One region of the Rhizobium sp. B21/90 genome, then DNA from elsewhere that is predicted to be linked to it. Evidence: riboswitches for the same ligand, from Rfam matches in the RefSeq annotation. Region 1 holds a riboswitch; each other region holds the start of a gene.
The links. Region 1 has a riboswitch for thiamine pyrophosphate ahead of J5278_RS08770 (YkoF family thiamine/hydroxymethylpyrimidine-binding protein). Riboswitches for the same ligand answer to the same signal wherever they lie in the genome.

Region 1 (6,216 bases):
GATCAAGGTCTCTGCCATCCACCAAGTCGATCGCCCTTAGTGCTGTCCAAGCCCTCAATCTTATCCAAGCCAGGTCTTTTTCAAAAGTCTGGAACTAAAGTGCTCGCTGAAGGGTTGCGCCGGCAGAATACAGAACTTTTCAGTGCAATTGAGCCGGGATCAAAATGCCACCCTGCACGTCAGGCGCGCTGTGGGTAGTGATCTGCCTGGCCAAGACCGGCTTTGGGAGATTGCTGGGCAGCAAGAGCAGTTGCAAATGATTGATCGGGTGATAACTGACCTTTCGGGGTTACCGGATTAAGAATTTTCAAGCGCACATATTTTAAAATTATTCGAATCGGAGCTTTTCTTGCGACAGTTATTTTGGGCGGTTATCGCAATCGCCGTCGGTCTTGCGGTGTCATCGGCCTCAATGGCGCAATCCCTTGCTGCGCCGAAGTCTGCGCCGATCCTGGTGATTTCGGGTGACATCACAAACACCAATGTTGCGGGGACTGCGCAGTTCGACCTGCCGATGCTGGAGGCCCTCGGCATGGAAAAGATGTCGACCAAGACGCCCTGGTACGAGGGCGTGGTGACGTTCGAAGGCGTGCCTATGGACAAGCTGATGAAGATGGTCGGGGCCAAAGGCACAAGCGTCCGCGCAGTCGCGCTCAACGACTACGCCATCAACATCCCGATTTCCGATTTCGCCGAGTACGGCACAATGCTGGCGATCAAGCGCGACGGTCAATATATGCCGGTTCGCGACAAGGGACCGCTGTTTATCGTCTATCCGTTCGACAGCAACAGCGAGTTGCAGACGCAGACATATTACGGCCGATCAGCCTGGCAACTCGCCAAGCTCGTCGTGGAGTAACAGGCGTTGCGAAGCACCACCGTTGCGTTCAGGAAGATCCAGTGGGTGCTCGCCGGGGTGGTCTGCTTTTTCGTCCTTTCTTCTTCCTATCTCTCCTATGTGATCATCGAGCGGCAGGAAGCCCTGCATCAGGTCGCAGGCTATAACGAGACCTGGAGCGTCAGCCAGACGTCCTCGGAATTGCTGCGGCTCGAAAAGACGCTGCTGGCCTATTCGGTCCCGGGTAGCGGCGTGTCGTTGAAAGATGTGCGGCTTCGGCTGGACATCATGTTCAATCGTCTCGGCGTATTGGAAAACGCCACCTTTCGAAACTTTGTCCGCAACGACAATTTCAACAAGTTGGCCATCGAACAGCTGAAGACGGCGCTTGATACGGTCGACCGTTCGATGCCGGCGAGCGATACGGCGCCATTCGATCCTCAGCCGGCATTGAAGATCCTCGCCGATATCGAGCCCGATGTCATTGCGCTCGGTTCCGCTGCAATCGAAAGCGGTGCGAAGAAGATCGATGAAGACGAGGCCGGTCTTGAGCGGCTGCATCTGATCTATACGGGCCTGACCGCTGGCCTCATCCTCTGCGGCATCGCTCTGATCATCCTTCTTGTCCAGCACAACCGGCTGCTTGCGCGCGCGCGCGACAAACTCAACAGGGCAACGGAAGAGCTGCAGCGCACATCGCGGGAAACCGACGCGCAGAATTTTCGCTATCTGACGGCCTTCAACAACATGACGCAGGCGCTGTGCATGTTTGACAAGGACGGCCGCATGATCGTCTGCAACGACCGCTTCTCGACGATGGCGGCGCGGCCGCGCGGCATCGCCAGCGGTACGTCCATCGACAGCATTGCCAAAACCTCCGAGTCCGGGTCTGGTTCTTCGACCTTCGAACAGCTTCTTGCCCTCCAGATTCCGCTGATCAAGGAAGCGCGGCGCGGCGTCTTCATGCATGAGGCTTCCGATCGCAAGGCCTACGTGGTGACCCACGAGCCGCTGCCGGAAGGCGGCTGGCTTGCGACCTACGAGGACATCACGGAGCGGCGTCGGCTGGATGCGCGCATCGCCCACATGGCCCATCACGATGCGCTGACCAATCTGGCGAACAGGGTGCTGTTCATGGAGATGCTGGAGCGCAAGCTGAAGGAGGCAAAGCGCGACGGCGACGCGGTGGCCGTATGTTTCCTTGACCTCGACGGCTTCAAGGATGTCAACGATACGATGGGGCACCACGTTGGAGACGAGCTTCTGCAGCGGGTATCGCAGCGCCTGCTCGCCCATGTCGGCCCCCGCGACGTCGTCGCCCGCATCGGCGGCGATGAGTTTGCTGTCATCAATATCCTTAAAGCCAACGAGGATTTGAGCGAGGAAGCCAGCGAGAAGGAGAGCCTGGAGCTGCCGATCCGGCTGGTTGCAGAGCTGACGCGTCCTTACCTGTTGGACGATCACGAGGTGACCATTGGCGCCAGCGTTGGCGTGGCAAAGTTTCCCCAGCATTCCTCGGATCCGGAAGAACTGTTGAAATACGCGGATCTGGCCATGTACGAGGCCAAGGCCGAAGGGAAGGGACGCGTGCGCGTCTTCCGTCCTGACATGGACGAGCGGCTGCTGGCGCGAAAGGCGCTGGAAGTCGATCTGCGCAAAGCGCTCAAGCGGCGCGAGATGGAAGTTTACTACCAGCCTCTCGTGGACACCGCGACGCGTCAGGTATCCGGCTACGAGGCGCTGTTACGGTGGAACCATCCCCGGATGGGTCAAATCCCGCCAATGGACTTCATCCCGATTGCCGAGGATACAGGGCTGATCGGCGCGCTCGGTGCGTGGGTGCTCAACCAGGCCTGCGCCGATGCCGTGCGCTGGCCTGACCACATCACGGTCGCCGTCAATCTTTCCCCGATCCAGTTCCGTAACGACAACCTGATCCAGACGGTCGTCGCGGCCCTGACGGATAGCGGGCTCGAGGCCGGCCGGCTGGAGCTGGAAATCACGGAATCCGTCCTGCTCGATGCAGGCGCCCATACGGCGTCGACCTTGCTGGCCCTCAAGAAACTCGGCATCTCGATTGCTATGGATGATTTCGGTACCGGCTATTCGTCGCTGTCCAATCTCAGAAGTTTCCCCTTCGACAAGATCAAGATCGATCGGTCGTTCATCCGCGAGTTGACCCTGCATTCGGAATCACTGTCCGTCGTCCGGCTCATCACCGCTCTTGCCCAGACCCTGGGGATGTCGACGACGGCGGAGGGCGTGGAGACCGAGGAGCAGTTCGCCGTTCTCCAGGAGATCGGCTGCACGCAGGTTCAGGGCTATCTGTTCGCCAAACCGAAACCGGCGCGAGACCTCGGCAACGATCCTCGACAGTAATGCTGGCTTCCCCGGTTGATCTCAGGATGACGAGGGGCTATGGGCAGATATAGTGATATCGAGCGTGACGTGGCCCATGGTCGGGCCAAAGCGGCAGAAGGCCTCGTTGATCGTCGCAAAGACCGCGCCGGCATCGCCGCGCAGCTTGGTGCAGAAGTTCTTTGAACTGTGGAACACGCCGGACTGCTTGAGGAAGTCGATGCAGCCGTAGATCTCGTCCATGTGCTGATCGATGCCGAGAACGTAGAGCGAGAATTGCGCGGAGACAGTCTCTCCCGTCAGGGGCGTTTCGCGAACGGCTGCGAGAGCCGCCTGCTTGCGTTCTTCGAGCGGTAGGGTGCTGACCATGCTGGTGCTTGGCGTGCAGATCGGATCGTCGGGTTCGCCGGGGCAGCCGCGCGATACCGTGGCGTGCAGTACGCAGTGCTTGCCCGATGAGGCTGCCGCCACGAAGAGGTCGCGCATCGCTGGAAATAGTACGTCGGTCGAGCCGACCAGCAGGGTCGAGAGATCGTCGGTCGACACCCGCATCTGGTCACGATAGGGGTCCAGAGCACCGAGCGCGCCGTGGATGACGCCGACGAAATCGTCGGTCATCGGATAAAGTGATATTTGTGCGCCTGAAAACATTTTAGCCCGCCTCGCTCCGCTGGTATTATCCAGATCAGCTTTAGGGTTTGGAAGCATGTGCGCTTCGGTCTCAGCCCCGGCAATACGGAGCACCCCTGTCGATCCCCTCTGATAGCATGGAGCGGAAGAGATAAAAGCAGATTTTTCCCGGGTCGGCCGAGGGAGTGGAACTGCAAGGTCATGGCAGGCCGCATGCATCCTTTTGCCGCCTGACCCGTTTGCGAGGCGAGAGTTGCGGCTTGCAACGCGCAGGGACGCCATCAGATGAAAATTGCGACCTACAATGTAAACGGCGTGAACGGTCGCCTCGAAAACCTGCTGCGCTGGCTCGACGAATTCAGTCCGGACATCGTCTGTCTGCAGGAATTGAAGGCGCCGGACACCCGCTTCCCGGCTCGGGAAATCGAGCGGGCAGGCTACGGGGCGATCTGGCATGGGCAGAAAAGCTGGAACGGCGTGGCAATCCTGGCGCGGGACGCTATGCCGCTGGAGACCAGACGCGGGTTGCCCGGTGATGACGATGGACAGAGCCGTTATATCGAGGCGGCAATCGGCGGCGTCCTGGTCGGCTGCCTGTACCTTCCGAACGGCAATCCGCAACCAGGCCCGAAGTTCGAATACAAGCTAGCCTGGTTCCAGCGCCTCGCCGACTATGCGACCGAGCTTCTGGAGCTCGAGGTCCCGGTCGTCCTTGCCGGCGATTTCAATGTGATGCCGACCGAACTCGACGTTTATAATCCGAAACGCTGGATCGACGATGCGCTGTTTCATCCCGATGTCCGCTACGCCTTCCGGGAGCTCCTCGATCAAGGCTGGACAGACGGCATACGGCAGATGCACCCCGATCAACGGATCTATACGTTCTGGAAATATCTCCGCAACGCCTATGCCCGCGATGCCGGTTTGCGCATCGACCACTTCCTCCTCAGTCCCTCGCTGGTCGAGCGGCTGTGCGACGCCGGGGTCGACAGGGACGTCCGCGGCTGGGCGCATGCCAGCGATCATGCTCCCGCGTGGATCACGCTCGACGACTAGGGACGTCAAGGCGCTCCATGAACGCCTTGAATGCCTCGAGAAACGGTCGTTGCCCCCGCAGCAGCTTGATTTCCGCCTGATCGAGATCGAACCAGCCGGCGCGGTCGACTTCCGGAAAACTTTGTATCTGGCCGGATTTCGGCGGCCACTGCATTTCGAAACTGTTGCTGACGATCGCGTCTGCATCGATCTCGGCATTGGCCGCGAAAGCGACGACGACTTTGCCACCAGGCTGTCTGATTTCCCCGAGCAGCGTGAACGGACCGTTGAGGCTGGTGCCGATCTCCTCGCGGACCTCCCGGCGGGCCGCGGCGAGATCGTCCTCGTCCGGTTCGATGCCGCCTTTTGGAAGCGACCAGGCGCCTTCGTCCTTGCGGGCCCAGAAGGGGCCGCCCGGATGGACGAGCAGGACTTCGGGTGCCCCATGTGTGGCAAAGCGGTAGATCAGTACGCCGGCACTGCGTTTCACAATCTCAACTCTTCGCGTCAGCCTTGAGGGATAGCCCGAAATCTCGATAGACACTGAGACAATCGGTATAGCTGAGAGTTCTGCTCTCGCCATAAGAAACATGGGCGTTGGAAGCGCCTATACCTGCCTCTTCGGCGACGAACAGGATAGCCTCACCCAGTGACAGGCCTACAATCATGTCGTCGGCGCCGTCATCGCTGTCGATCCCTGTTATCGTTGCGGCAAGTGCGCGCTTGGAGAAGACGACCTCTCGCTCTGCTGGCCTCATGTCTGCGGGTCCTCCCGTTCGGCACGGCTTCAGCCGCGCAATTCTGGATACTTGCGCTGCAGTTCGCTGTCGTCGGAGCAGGAGGTGTCAACTGCGGACAACTCGACCGATACTGCTTCGCCGACGTCGAGTTCGCCATCATGATGGAGTTCGACCTGGTCTCCATCGTGCCTGACGAGGGTCGCAGACGATGTGAAGCCGCGTTTTAGCAACCAATCGCGGGGTGCCTTGACGAGCAGGGTAACAGCAAACTTGCCATTCTCTTTTTCGGTCGCGACAGTCACGCTGTAGGAAACTGGCGCGGTTTCGTTGGCCAGCTCAAGCTTGCCGGTCGCGTCTGCCTTGTGCAGGGTGTTGGTCATGATGATCCTCTCATTGTCATGTTCAGAAACAAATTCGGGCCCTTGAAGTTCCGATCCGTGCCGTTCGATGGCGTGCGTGGCAAATTGCCGAACGCTCATCCGCAGCCTGCAGGCTTCAGTGCCGCCATCCTTCAGATTGAATTCGGAGACTTCGGTGGGGAACCATGACGCGCAACGCTGGTTAGTCTGGTCCAAGCCGACCAAAAGGAGACAGGCCATGAACGGTTATCCCAAG
Region 2 (6,216 bases), 1.4 Mb from region 1:
CGAGGTACCGCGGTCGAGCCAGACGGTGGCTGTCGAGACTTTCTCGAGAAAGCGCCGGTCATGCGAAATAACAACGATGGCGCTGCGGGTCTTCTGTAGCTCGCCTTCCAGCCACTCGATGGTCGGCAGGTCGAGATGGTTGGTCGGTTCGTCCAGCAACAGGATGTCCGGCTCCGGCGCGAGCACCCGGGCGAGTGCGGCGCGGCGCGCTTCTCCGCCCGACAGGCTTTGCGGGTCTTCGTCGCCGGTGAGCCCCAGATGCGACAACAGGTAGGTCAGGCGATAGGGATCGTCCCCCGGCGTCAGCCCGGCCTCGGCATAGGCGAGAACGGTCTTGTGATCGCCAAAATCGGGCGCCTGCTCGAGATAGCGGATCGTCGACGAGGGATGCCGGAAGATCTCGCCGGATTGCGCTTCGACCATACCGGCGGCAATCTTCAGCAGCGTCGACTTGCCGGAACCGTTGCGACCGACCAGCGAGATCTTGTCGCCGGGCTCGACCTGGAAATTGGCACCGGCCAGAAGCGGTGCACCGCCGAAGGAGAGAAAGATGTCATCGAGTTTCAGAATAGGGGGGGCCAAGGGTCAGACTCCGGAAAGGTCATAGGGGCGGGCAAGGACGATGGCCCTGCCGCTCGAAAGGGAAAAGCGCACGATACCCTGCGCAACGTTGGAAATGGTGCGGGAGGCACCGAACGGCAAATGGAAACCGGCAAGCGGATAGCGGGCGTTGTCAATAGACAGGCCATCGAGCGCGCTGAAGCCGGACACAGAAAACAGGCTGCCGGCGGGAAGATCTATCTCCATGGCACCGGCGATCAGCGGCACGGCCTCCTCCTCGCCGGAGGTCAACAGCATCGAGAACCCCTGCTCCGCCAGGCTGACGCCGTAGAGAAGCAACGCCAGTGCATGGTCGGACCGCTCGCCTCCGAGCGCGCCGGCAAGCACCAGGCGACGGGCACCGCGACGGATTGCCTCCTCGATGGCAATCTCGCCATCCGTCTGGGCCTTGGCGGCAGGATAAGGCTGCCGGGGCACATTCGGAAAGGCCTCGCCGAGGTCGGCCGGGCTCGAATCGAAATCGCCGACCCACAGTTCCGGTACCACACCAAGCGCCTGCGCATGCCGCATGCCGCCATCGGCGGCGATGAAGCGACTGCCGGCGACTGCCGCCTGAAGCCGCTCCGTCAGATGCAGCGCTCCGCCGAGCAGGATCGTGAAGGTGGATGAACTCATGGGCCAAGCCCATAGCGCAAAGACCGGTCGATAGGGAAGAGCGACAGTCTGTCATCCGTCAAATGGGCGCCTTTAGGTATCCGAATCCCGGTAGCGCACCCGAAACGCATCCTCGAAGCCACCGATAAACTGATCGAAAAGGCGCGAAAAGGTCTGCATGTCGTCCTCGGACCAATCGGCAACGATATCCCCGATGAGCGCCCGCTTCTGTGCCTGCACCTCTGCAAGCAGCCGCTGGCCGAGCGCGCTCATCACCACGACGATGCGCCTTGCGTCCGCCTGCGATGCCTTGCGGCGCAGGACGCCACGCGTCACCATCTCGGCAACGATACGACTGGCCCGTGACGGATCGATGCGCAGGATCTCGGCAACCGCGCCGACCGTCACCTCGCCCCCCGCCTCCGCCCGTCTGATCGCGTCGAGCACGTCGAGATGCGAGAGCTCCAGGTCCGGCGCCACGTTCTGGATTGCCAGCCGGCTGATCATCCGGCGTCCGGTCATCAGCCGCATCCGCGTCATCACCTGTCCGATATGCTGGATATACGCCTCCTGCGCATCCATCGAAACCGGTTCGTCTGTCTTCAAGGTTACTGTCATTCCGCCACGGTAACAGATCATCGCGAAAAGTTGAATATGCAGAATGCATTCAAATGCGCTTGACAGATATATGCTATCAGCACATATAACGGCCACTCTGGATAGGAAGCCCCATGGATATGCACCTGCCGTCTGCGCCCCTTGTGGCGGATCCCCGTCGCCGGCTGATACTCTATCTGTTCCTGATGGTTGCCATGTTCATGGCGATGCTCGACAACCAGATCGTCTCGACCGCGCTCCCGACCATCGTCGGCGAATTCGGCCATCTCGAGCGTTTCGGCTGGATCGGCTCTGCCTATCTCCTCTCGCTGAGCGCCGTCATGCCGGTCTACGGCAAGCTGGGCGACCTTTTCGGCCGCAAATACGTGATGATCACCGCGATCGCCATCTTCACCGTCGGCTCCGCCATTTGCGGTCTTGCCGTGTCGATGAACACGCTGATTGCTGCCCGCGTCCTTCAAGGCCTTGGCGGCGGCGGTATCCTCGTATCGATCTTCTCGATCAACGCCGACCTGTTCGAGCCTCGAGAGAGAGCCCGCTACCAGAGCTATTCCAGCCTGGTCCTGATGGCATCAGGCGCCATCGGCCCGGTGCTCGGCGGCACGATGAGCGACCTGTTCGGCTGGCGCTCGATCTTTCTCGTCAACATACCGATCGGCTTCATCGTCCTTGCCGGCCTCATCACCATGCTCCCCTACCGGAAACCCGCCCGCAAGCCGCAGATCGACTATGCCGGCGCAATCGTGCTGGCGATGACGACCACCTGCATCGTGCTTGCCGCTGACGGTACCCAGCTGTTCGGATCGCTGCTGTCCCCGGCAGTTCTCGCTATTATCGCATTCGGCATCGTCTGCGCCATTTCCTGGGTCTTCATCGAGCGCCGCGCCCCGGAGCCGATCGTGCCGATGCAGTTGTTCCGCAATCCGACCTTCGGGCTGTTGCTGATCACCTCGCTCACCAGCGGCGCCATCGCCATCGGAATGGTCAACTATTTCGCGCTATTCCTGCAGACGACCACTGGCCTTTCGCCCTCGGTTGCCGGCCTGTTGTTCATTCTCCTGACCGGCGGCATCGTCTGTGGCTCGCTGTCGGCGGGACGGCTTATCTCGGCCACCGGGCGCTACAAGCCCTTCGCCATCGGCAGTGCGGCCTGCAGCATGATTGCCTTTGCGGCCCTGTCGCAAGTCCATGCCGGCACGCCGGTTTATCTGATCGGCGGCCTGATGCTGCTGCATGGCATTGGCATCGGGCTTGCCCAGCAGGTGCCGGTCATCGGCATCCAGAACGCAGCCTCTAGCCGCGATATCGGAGCAGCCACCGGCGCCGTCACGCTGTCGCGCATGGGCGGCGCCTCGATCGCCATCTCCATCTACGGCGCCATCATCGGCTCCCGCCTGCTGCATGTCGGCCTGTCGATCCCCGGCGTCAGCAATATCGAGGAAGTCACGCCGAAGATGATGGCGGCCTTGCCGGCTGCCACGCGCGAAGCCGTGGCCGAAGCCTACGCTGCCGCCTTCAACCCGCTGTTCCTGACGGCGTCGGGCATCTGCCTTGTCGGCCTGGTCACCGCACTTTGCCTTAAGAACGTCCAGCTACCGGGCGCAACCATTGCCAAGACGATCGACCCTGCGGCTGCAGCCCACGTCGCGGATTGATAAAGCTGGGCTTCGCGCGTGTCGGGGCCCCTTGCCATCCACCCCTCCCGCCGCTACATCTTTCCTCGCTCTAACGGGGTGCCTCATGTCCATCCGGACATCTGGCTGAGAGGCTTTCACCAGCCAACCCGCGGAACCTGATCCGGTTAACACCGGCGGAGGGATTAGACGCGCGAAATCAACAGCGCCTATTCTCCGTTTTAACGCGAACCAAGGAGGAGGCGCTTCGATGCCCACCCGATCTCTGACGACATTTATGGCTGGCCTTGTTCTGGCGGCCGGCACGACACTTCTGACCGCTCATGCCAGCCAGGCAGCAGACAAGACACTGACCGTCTATACCTACGAGAGTTTCACCGCCGACTGGGGCCCCGGCCCCAAGGTCAAGGCGGCGTTCGAAAAGACCTGCGGCTGCACCGTCAACTATGTCGCCGTCACCGATGGCGTCGCGCTCCTGTCGCGCCTGAAACTCGAGGGCAAGGACACCAAGGCGGACGTGGTTCTAGGTCTCGACACCAATCTCGTTGATGAAGCCAGGGATACCGGTCTGTTCGAGCCCGCCGGCATCGACACGACGGCCGTGAAGCTGCCGGGCGACTTCAAGGACGACGTCTTCGTTCCCTACGATTACGGGCATTTCGCAGTGGTCTACGACACGCAGGTCATCAAGAACCCGCCGAAGAGCATGAAGGAACTGGTTGAGGGAGACCCGTCGCAGAAGATCGTCATCGAGGATCCGCGTACCTCGACGCCGGGCCTGGGCCTGCTGCTTTGGGTGAAGTCGGTTTATGGCGACAAGTCTGCGGAAGCATGGAAAAAGCTCAAGGGCCGCATCCTGACCGTCACGCCTGGCTGGTCGGAAGCCTATGACCTGTTCACCAAGGGCGAAGCGCCGATGGTGCTCTCCTACACGACGTCGCCAGCCTATCACATGATCGCCGACAAGACCGACCGCTACCAGGCGGCATCCTTCTCGGAAGGCCACTACATCCAGATCGAGGTAGCAGGCCTGACGAAAACCTCTGCCAACAAGGATCTGGCGCGCGACTTCCTGAAATTCATGATCACACCCGTTTTTCAAGACATCATCCCGACCAACAACTGGATGATGCCGGTCGCCGCCACCTCGGAGCCGCTGCCGGATGCTTTCGGCAAGCTCGTCGTACCCACCAAGACGTTCCTGATGAGCCCCGCCGAAGTCGACAAGAACCGCAAGGCCTGGATCGACGAATGGCTGGCCGCCACCAGCGGCAACTGATCGAGCCCTATGCTGACGAAATCCGAGCGAGCGAAAGCACTGACCGGCGGGGCTATCAGCCTCGCCGGCATTCTGCTGTTCGTCGGCCTTGCTGTCGGCGCACTGCTCGCCGCCGGCATCGAGACGCAAGGCAACGCTCCTCTGCTCGATCCCTATATCCTGCGGGTCCTGCGGTTCACCTTGTTGCAGGCGACGCTCTCGACGGTGTTGTCGGTAACGCTTGCCATCCCCGTGGCGCGTGCCTTGGCCCGACAACGGAACTTTCCCGGCCGCCTCTGGCTGATCCGCCTCATGGCCGTGCCGATGGGGCTTCCGGTGCTGATCGGCGCCATGGGGCTTCTGGGCATCTGGGGCCGACAGGGCATCGTCAACGACGCCCTGCAGACGCTTGGCCTCGCACAACCGGTCAGCATTTATGGGCTTTCCGGCATTCTCGTAGCCCATGTGTTTTTCAACCTGCCGCTCGCCGTCAGGCTGATGCTGCCGGGCCTCGAGCGCGTGCCGCCGGAATACTGGTTGATGGCATCCGGCCTTGGCATGCGTCCGGGCGCCGTATTCCGCTTCATCGAATGGCCTGTGCTGCGGGCACTCATCCCCGGTATCGCCGGCCTCATCTTCATGCTCTGTGCCACCAGTTTTACCCTGGTCCTGATGCTCGGCGGCGGACCGGCGGCCACGACAATCGAAGTTGCCATCTATCAGGCGCTGCGGTTCGACTTCGACCCCGGCCGTGCCGTTGCACTGGCCTTGCTGCAGGTTGCGATGACCGGCGCCGTGCTTGCCGTGATGGCGCTGCTGCCGGCGCCGGACGATCCGGGCCCCGCAACCGGCAGGGCGCCACGCCGCCTCGACGGGCGGCAGCGTCTGGCGCAACTGTCCGACGGCGCGGTGATCGCGACTGTTGCGCTGTTCATCGTGCTGCCGCTGGTGTCCGTCGCGGTGGCAGGCATGGAGGCCAACCTCGGCGGGCTCGCCAGCCAGCCGGTCTTCCTGCAGGCGCTGCTGACCAGCCTTGCCATCGCGCTTTCCGCCGGCCTGCTCGCTGTCATCCTCTCGCTGGCAATCGTGCGAGCCCGCTATGCCATCTCGTCGGTGCGAAAAGGCACGACAGGCCTCCGCGCCTTTTCGGCGACGCTCGGTGCCGCCTCATCGCTTGTCCTCTTGGCGCCGCCGATCGTGCTGGCGACCGGATGGTTCATGGCGCTGCGTCCCTTCGGAGATCCGACGCGGTTTGCGGCCACCCTCATCGTCTGCATCAACATGCTGATGGCGCTACCCTTCGTCATCCGCGTCGTCGAACCGGCCTTTGCCATTCACACCGCCCGCACCGGTCGGCTGGCAGCAAGTCTCGGTCTCACGGGCTTTTCCCGCTTGCGCCACGTAGACTGGCCCGGGCTGCGCAAGCCGCTGTTTACGGCACTGTCCTTCGCCATGGCGCTGTCGCTTGGCGACCTCGGTGCGGTGGCGCTT
Region 3 (6,216 bases), on a different replicon from region 1:
ATGCCGGACAGATAGGCAAGCCGCCCCGCATCGACTGCTTTCGCGAACGCCTCGGCCATGACAGGCGGATCGCCGGCCATGGCGACGGCGGTGTTGAGCAGCACGGCGTCGTAACCCAGTTCCATGACAGCAGCGGCATGCGACGGCCGTCCGAGGCCGGCATCGACGATCAGCGGGATCGCGGGGAAGGCCGCCCTGAAGGCAACGAGCGCCGACGCATTGCGCGGACCCGCCGCCGAACCGATTGGCGCGCACCAGGGCATCAGCACCTGACAACCAGCGGCCAGCAGTTTTTCCGCAACGACGAGATCGTCCGTCGTGTAGGGAAAGACGCAAAACCCTTCGTCGGTGAGGATCCGCGCTGCTTCGACAAGCTCGAACACATCCGGCTGCAGACTGTCGTGATTGCCGATGACTTCCAGCTTGATCCAGTCTGTCGCGAAGATCTCCCTTGCCATCCTGGCAGTCAGAATGGCCTCCGAGGCACTATGGCATCCGGCCGTGTTGGGCAGGACACGCACCCCGAGTTGACGGATGAGTTCGAAAAATGCGCCTCCGGTTCTGCCGCCGGAGGTTTCGCGGCGAAGCGACACCGTGACGATCTCGGCACCCGACCGCCTGACCGCTTCGCCCAGCACCGCCGGCGACGGGTAACGCGCCGTTCCGAGCAGCAGGCGCGACGACAGTTCGGTATCGTAAAGTTTCAGCATCGATCAGCCCCCCTGCATGGGCGACAGGATTTCGATCCGATCGCCGTCTTCGAGGCGCCTGTCCGCCCTATCCTCGCGGTGCACGAGATCGCCATTGACTGCTGTGGCCAGCCACTCGCCTTCGTATTCCAGCACGGCAAGTAGCTCCGCCAGCGTTGCCGCCTGCAGAGCCTGGGCTTCACCATTGACGATGAGTTGTTTCATCGGGAAAACTCCTTCCTGGTGGACATGCCATTGGAAAGGCGTGTTGCGGCCTTCACGGCCATGGCGGGCGCCAGCAGAAAACCGTGGCGGTGCATGCCGGCAATCGCCAGCCCCTCCCCGGTTTCAACCACGCGCGGGACATTGTCCGAGAAAGCCGGACGGATGCCGACACCGGTTTCCACCAGCCGCGCCTCGCCGAAGGCTGGGTGAAGCGCATACGCCGTGTTGAGCAATTCCATCAGCGAACGTGCCGAAATCGGCCCGTCATCCTCCGTCTCGATCATCGTCGCGCCAACCATGAAGCGGTGGTTGGCGCGCGGCACGACATAGATGGGATGGCGCGGATGCAGCATCCGCACCGGACGCGACAAACTGATCTCCTCGGTTTCCAGATGCAGCATCTCGCCCCGTACGCCACGCAGCCCGGTAATGTGGGGGATCGCCGCCGGTCCGGTGCAATCGATTGTGGAAGTGTAGTGCCGTTCCGGCAGCTGGCTGGCACCGAAGTAGAACCGGCTGCCACCCCGGCCGAGAGCTTCGGCCAGACGGGTCAACGCCCTCCGCGGATCGAGATGGGCTTCGGACCAAAAAAACAGCGCCTTTTCGAACCGCCCGCCAAGCGATGGCTCGAGCTCGGCGATGCCATCCCGGTCGACCCAGACGTGGCCTGTCGTACGGGAGGCAAACCGGACGAGATCCGGCATGTCGCGCGGCTGTGCCACCACCAGCGTGCCGTTGCGAACGACCTCGCCCGGTACGGCGTCGCTCCACCAGTCTGCAGCTCCCCAACCCAGTGTCAGAACGCTCTCGTCCGCCGCCTCTCTTTCGCAATAGGGCGCAAGCATTCCGCCGGCAAAGGACGATGCTCCGAGCCCTGCCGCATCCCGGCAATCCACAATATCGACTTCATGGCCGCGTTTGCGCAGTTCATACGCGACGGTCAGTCCGGCGACACCGGCACCCCTGACAAGAAACCCCGCCATCAGGCTTCACCGACTATCGTCTCGGCAGGATTTTCCACCGGCATGTAAAGATCGCCGCCGTCACGATAGCGGGCAGCCATCGCCTCCAGCCCCTCCTTCTGCGCTTCGGCACGGATCTCGTGCGAGATCTTCATGGAACAGAATTTCGGGCCGCACATGGAGCAGAAATGCGCCACCTTGTGCGCCTCCTTCGGCAGCGTCTGGTCGTGGAAGCTGCGCGCCGTATCCGGGTCGAGCGAAAGATTGAACTGGTCCTCCCAGCGGAATTCGAACCGTGCGCGCGACAGCGCATCGTCACGCAGGCGTGCGCCCGGATGGCCCTTGGCGAGATCGGCCGCATGGGCGGCGATCTTGTAGGTGATGACGCCGGTCTTGACGTCGTCGCGGTCGGGCAGGCCCAGATGTTCCTTCGGTGTCACGTAGCAGAGCATAGCGGTGCCGAACCAGCCGATCATCGCAGCGCCGATTGCCGACGTGATGTGGTCGTAGCCGGGGGCGATATCGGTGGTCAGCGGTCCAAGCGTGTAGAACGGCGCCTCGCCACAGGTCTCCAGCTGCTTGTCCATGTTCTCCTTGATCTTGTGCATCGGAACATGGCCCGGTCCTTCGATCATCACTTGGCAATCCTTTGCCCAGGCGATTTTCGTCAGTTCGCCAAGCGTCTCCAGCTCCGCGAACTGGGCGGCATCGTTGGCGTCGGCAATCGAGCCCGGACGCAGTCCGTCGCCCAGCGAAAACGTCACGTCGTAGGCGCGGGCGATATCGCAGATCTCGTCGAAGTGCTCGTAGAGAAAGCTTTCGCGGTGGTGGTGCAGACACCACTTGGCCATGATGGACCCGCCACGCGAGACGATGCCGGTCACGCGGTTGACGGTGAGGTGGATGTAGGCAAGGCGGACGCCGGCGTGGATGGTGAAATAGTCGACGCCCTGTTCGGCCTGCTCGATGAGTGTGTCGCGATAGACTTCCCAGGAAAGATCTTCGGCAATGCCACCCACCTTTTCCAAAGCCTGATAGAGCGGCACGGTGCCAATCGGCACGGGCGAATTGCGGATGATCCAGTCGCGGATATTGTGGATGTTGCGACCGGTCGACAGGTCCATCACCGTATCGGCGCCCCAGCGGATCGCCCAGACCATCTTCTCGACCTCCTCCTCCATGGACGAGGTGACAGCAGAGTTGCCGATGTTGGCGTTGATCTTCACCAGAAAATTACGGCCGATGATCATCGGCTCGCTTTCGGGATGGTTGATATTGGCCGGAATGACGGCGCGGCCCTCGGCCACCTCACGGCGCACGAATTCCGGCGTTACGAAATCCGGGATGTGAGCGCCAAAACTTTCGCCATCCCGCAACGAGGCTTCACGGACAGCCTGGCGTCCGAGATTTTCGCGGATGGCAATGAATTCCATCTCGGGCGTGATGATGCCGGCGCGAGCATAGGCAAGCTGGGTGACGGCCCGGCCGGGAGCGGCCTTCAGAGGCGCATCGCGAACGGGAAATTCCGGCGTCAATCGCTCGCCGGTGGCAAAGCCGTTATCCTCCGGCATGACGTGGCGGCCTTCGTAACGCTCAACATCGCCGCGCGCCAGGATCCAGTTTTCCCGCAGGCGCGAAAGACCGCGATCGATCGCAACGATATGGCCTGGATCGGTGTACGGGCCCGAGCTGTCATACACGATAACAGGCGGCTCCCCCGCAGTCGGATGCAGGGAGATTTCGCGCATCGGCACGCGAATGTGGGGATATCGCTGGCCTTCGACATGGATTTTGCGGGAGGCCGGGAATGCGCCCGAGGTGACCGTCGGGCTCTGGTTTTTAGAGGCAATATTCATCGTGAGGCTCCAAGTTTGCGTTTGGAGACCCAGTCCTAGAGCCGGAATGATGGAAGAACGCCGACACGGAATCCGGGATGCGGATCTGTAACTGCAGCAGCGCTTTGCACCGTCCCTACGCCAGTATGAACTGGATCAGGTTCAACGGGTCACTGCGCGCGATAGCAGAATCTCAGCCCCTTGACGGGACACCCCTGGTGAATACGACAAAGCCTATGGCAGCCCGACGAAGGCGTCAAGGGGATGAAAGACGGTACAGTTGGGCACGGTGCGAAGCACAGGCGCGGGGGTTTATGGGAGCTGAACCGGTGGACGTTGAAACTAATGATGCGGGCAGAGATATGCGCTGGCCCGGCGCTGCGTTTTAGGTGCGCGCATCAAGGCCCCTTGCGACGAAGCGCCCCTACACCCACTGGCGCCTCCTGGCTTGTCTACTGAGTGTCATACAAGTGAACCGGAAGACTCTATTTTTGCGAGGAAGGCGTACAATATTGTCCTGATATAGGGTATAATCTGGCGAAATGCCTCGGCTCGGCCGGGCGTTCTTCAGATAGAGGCTGTGCCATGCTTTCTACCATTCGACGGGACCTGAAAGACAATATCGGTGACCAGTTTCGGGGCCTCCGGCATCTCATCCACACGTTGAGCTCCGAGGCACCCGCCATCAGCGTCGCCAACCAGCCATTGCCACCCCTTCCGGCAGAGCTAAGCCGTCTTGTCGGCGGCACTTTGCAGACGGTGGATGGGGTGATGACAACGTTGCAATCGCTCGTCACGCCTTTGCGGGATCTGCGGGCGCCGGAGGCAGGGTTCCGGGAGTTCTCCTTCTACTTCGGTGCAGCGAGCGGAGCAATCTCTGGCGACGAGGACGAACTCACCGACGACCTTTACACGGCGCTCAAGCTCATCACCAAGGGCGTTGGCCCGGCCCGGCTCATCCTGAAAGCGCGCGTCACGGCAGCGGCAAGGCAAGTCATGACGGCGTCCAGAAGCGAGCGATGGACCTTGGACGACCTCGGCACCTGCTGCGCAACAGTTTTCGTCGCGTTTGTAAAGCACGAGCCAATCGCGAGCGTTGGCAATGTCCATGACAGCGAAACCTGGAAACTCTATGCGGCCCTGTCGCTTGCGTTCGCACTTTCGATTTCAGATCGCCTCACGGGAAGCGAGTTTCAGTCGTTTACGCCGGATGCGATCACGGTTTGCAATCTCCGCAGCGAGGTCTTTCAGGAAGCCATCAGGTCCGGCTTGCGAACCGAAGCACTGATTAAAACCTGCACGAGCCTTCTCAGACACCTTCCCTGAAGCTGTGCGCTGAACATTTGACAGTTTCTTATGCATATTGTACAAATTAAGCGCAATATTCGGGATAATTTGTCCTGCCGGAGTTACGCGCTTGGATCTGCTCACCCAGAATGAGATTGCAGCAGAGCCTGATTTCGGACATCGGCTCCGCCAACTCAGATGGTTTCGAAAGTCATTTCGCAGCAGTGCGCAGACGCTATCTGCGCGTTACGGACTGTCTGTCACCATCGACGAGGACAAGCTTGCAAAGGTATTCATCGACTGGGTCGAGGTGCTGGATGCGAAGAAGAGCCTAGCGACTGTGAACCGTGCGGATTTCATCGTTTTTGCCGGCGGTCTCGCATTGAAAGAACTGATCAAGGCGCGGCCTGCGAAAGTCGATCTGGTAGAGGCAAAAAGCGCCGTTCCGGTCCCCGGGATTGTGGCCTTCTGGCCCGAGGGTTTTCTTTACACCAACTATTGCATCAGTGCGGTCATAGCCGTGCATCAGCAGGAATTCCAGTCGACATTGCCCCTGTCGGGCGGTGTCGATGATCTGCGGACCTGGTGGTCGTTCAAGGAGAACACCAGCGAGATGCCTGCCTATGCGGTCGCATTTCTCGACAAGTTTTTTGGCGGCGAGCCCAACTGGGCGACACCTGATCTGCCAGAGATGCGCGTCGGCATGCTCGCCCGGCAAAATGCGGAAAACAAGTTCGATCGGGCCCCGAGCACAGAACGGCTGGTAGCGCCGACCATTTGAGCGCCGCGGCGATCGGCTTCATGATCGCTCAGGCATGGAAGTGAGACTTTTCCTCCAGCCCATCTTCGCAAGGAGACTTTGGGGCATCCGGGTGGATCTGATCCACCCGGACTTGCACTATATGATCATCGCCATCGGCGTTTCGATGTATGTCCTGAAGGCTCCGATCAACTCTGCCGCGAGAGCGCCATCCACTGCACGGTGATCGGTCGATAGCGTCACGGTCATCAGCGTCGCGGGTACCACAGCCTCCCCGGAGATCACGGCGCGTCTTTCTCCGGCGCCGACGGCAAGGATGGTGGCGTGCGGCGGATTGACGATGGCTGCGAATTCGCGAATGCCGAACATGCCAAGATTGGAGATCGCGGCGGTCCCCCCCTGGTACTCCTCGGGCTTCAGCTTACCTTCCTTGGCGCGGGCACCGAGGTCCTTCATCT

Region 2: it holds a riboswitch for thiamine pyrophosphate, as region 1 does, so the genes downstream of both, thiB (thiamine ABC transporter substrate binding subunit) here and J5278_RS08770 (YkoF family thiamine/hydroxymethylpyrimidine-binding protein) in region 1, are expected to answer to the same signal.
Region 3: it holds a riboswitch for thiamine pyrophosphate, as region 1 does, so the genes downstream of both, thiC (phosphomethylpyrimidine synthase ThiC) here and J5278_RS08770 (YkoF family thiamine/hydroxymethylpyrimidine-binding protein) in region 1, are expected to answer to the same signal.

What each region holds. Positions count from the first base shown of each region.
Region 1 covers NZ_CP072162.1:1,842,082-1,848,297, forward strand. The annotation lists gene J5278_RS08755 (hypothetical protein) at 1-40, shown strand, start outside; gene J5278_RS08760 (molybdopterin-dependent oxidoreductase) at 413-859, shown strand; gene J5278_RS08765 (bifunctional diguanylate cyclase/phosphodiesterase) at 866-3,217, shown strand; gene J5278_RS08770 (YkoF family thiamine/hydroxymethylpyrimidine-binding protein) at 3,239-3,847, opposite strand; TPP riboswitch at 3,842-3,954, opposite strand; gene xth (exodeoxyribonuclease III) at 4,112-4,882, shown strand; gene J5278_RS08780 (NUDIX domain-containing protein) at 4,866-5,354, opposite strand; gene J5278_RS08785 (hypothetical protein) at 5,356-5,619, opposite strand; gene J5278_RS08790 (hypothetical protein) at 5,649-5,981, opposite strand; gene J5278_RS08795 (SDR family oxidoreductase) at 6,199-6,216, shown strand, end outside.
Region 2 covers NZ_CP072162.1:461,527-467,742, reverse strand. The annotation lists gene J5278_RS02175 (ABC-F family ATP-binding cassette domain-containing protein) at 1-582, opposite strand, end outside; gene J5278_RS02170 (thiamine diphosphokinase) at 586-1,236, opposite strand; gene J5278_RS02165 (MarR family winged helix-turn-helix transcriptional regulator) at 1,309-1,833, opposite strand; gene J5278_RS02160 (MDR family MFS transporter) at 1,947-3,488, shown strand; TPP riboswitch at 3,553-3,669, shown strand; gene thiB (thiamine ABC transporter substrate binding subunit) at 3,718-4,746, shown strand; gene thiP (thiamine/thiamine pyrophosphate ABC transporter permease ThiP) at 4,756-6,216, shown strand, end outside.
Region 3 covers NZ_CP072165.1:296,695-302,910, forward strand. The annotation lists gene J5278_RS29405 (thiazole synthase) at 1-710, opposite strand, end outside; gene thiS (sulfur carrier protein ThiS) at 714-914, opposite strand; gene J5278_RS29415 (FAD-dependent oxidoreductase) at 911-1,897, opposite strand; gene thiC (phosphomethylpyrimidine synthase ThiC) at 1,897-3,732, opposite strand; TPP riboswitch at 3,827-3,938, opposite strand; gene J5278_RS29425 (hypothetical protein) at 4,297-5,037, shown strand; gene J5278_RS29430 (hypothetical protein) at 5,129-5,779, shown strand; gene J5278_RS29435 (dihydrolipoamide acetyltransferase family protein) at 5,897-6,216, opposite strand, start outside.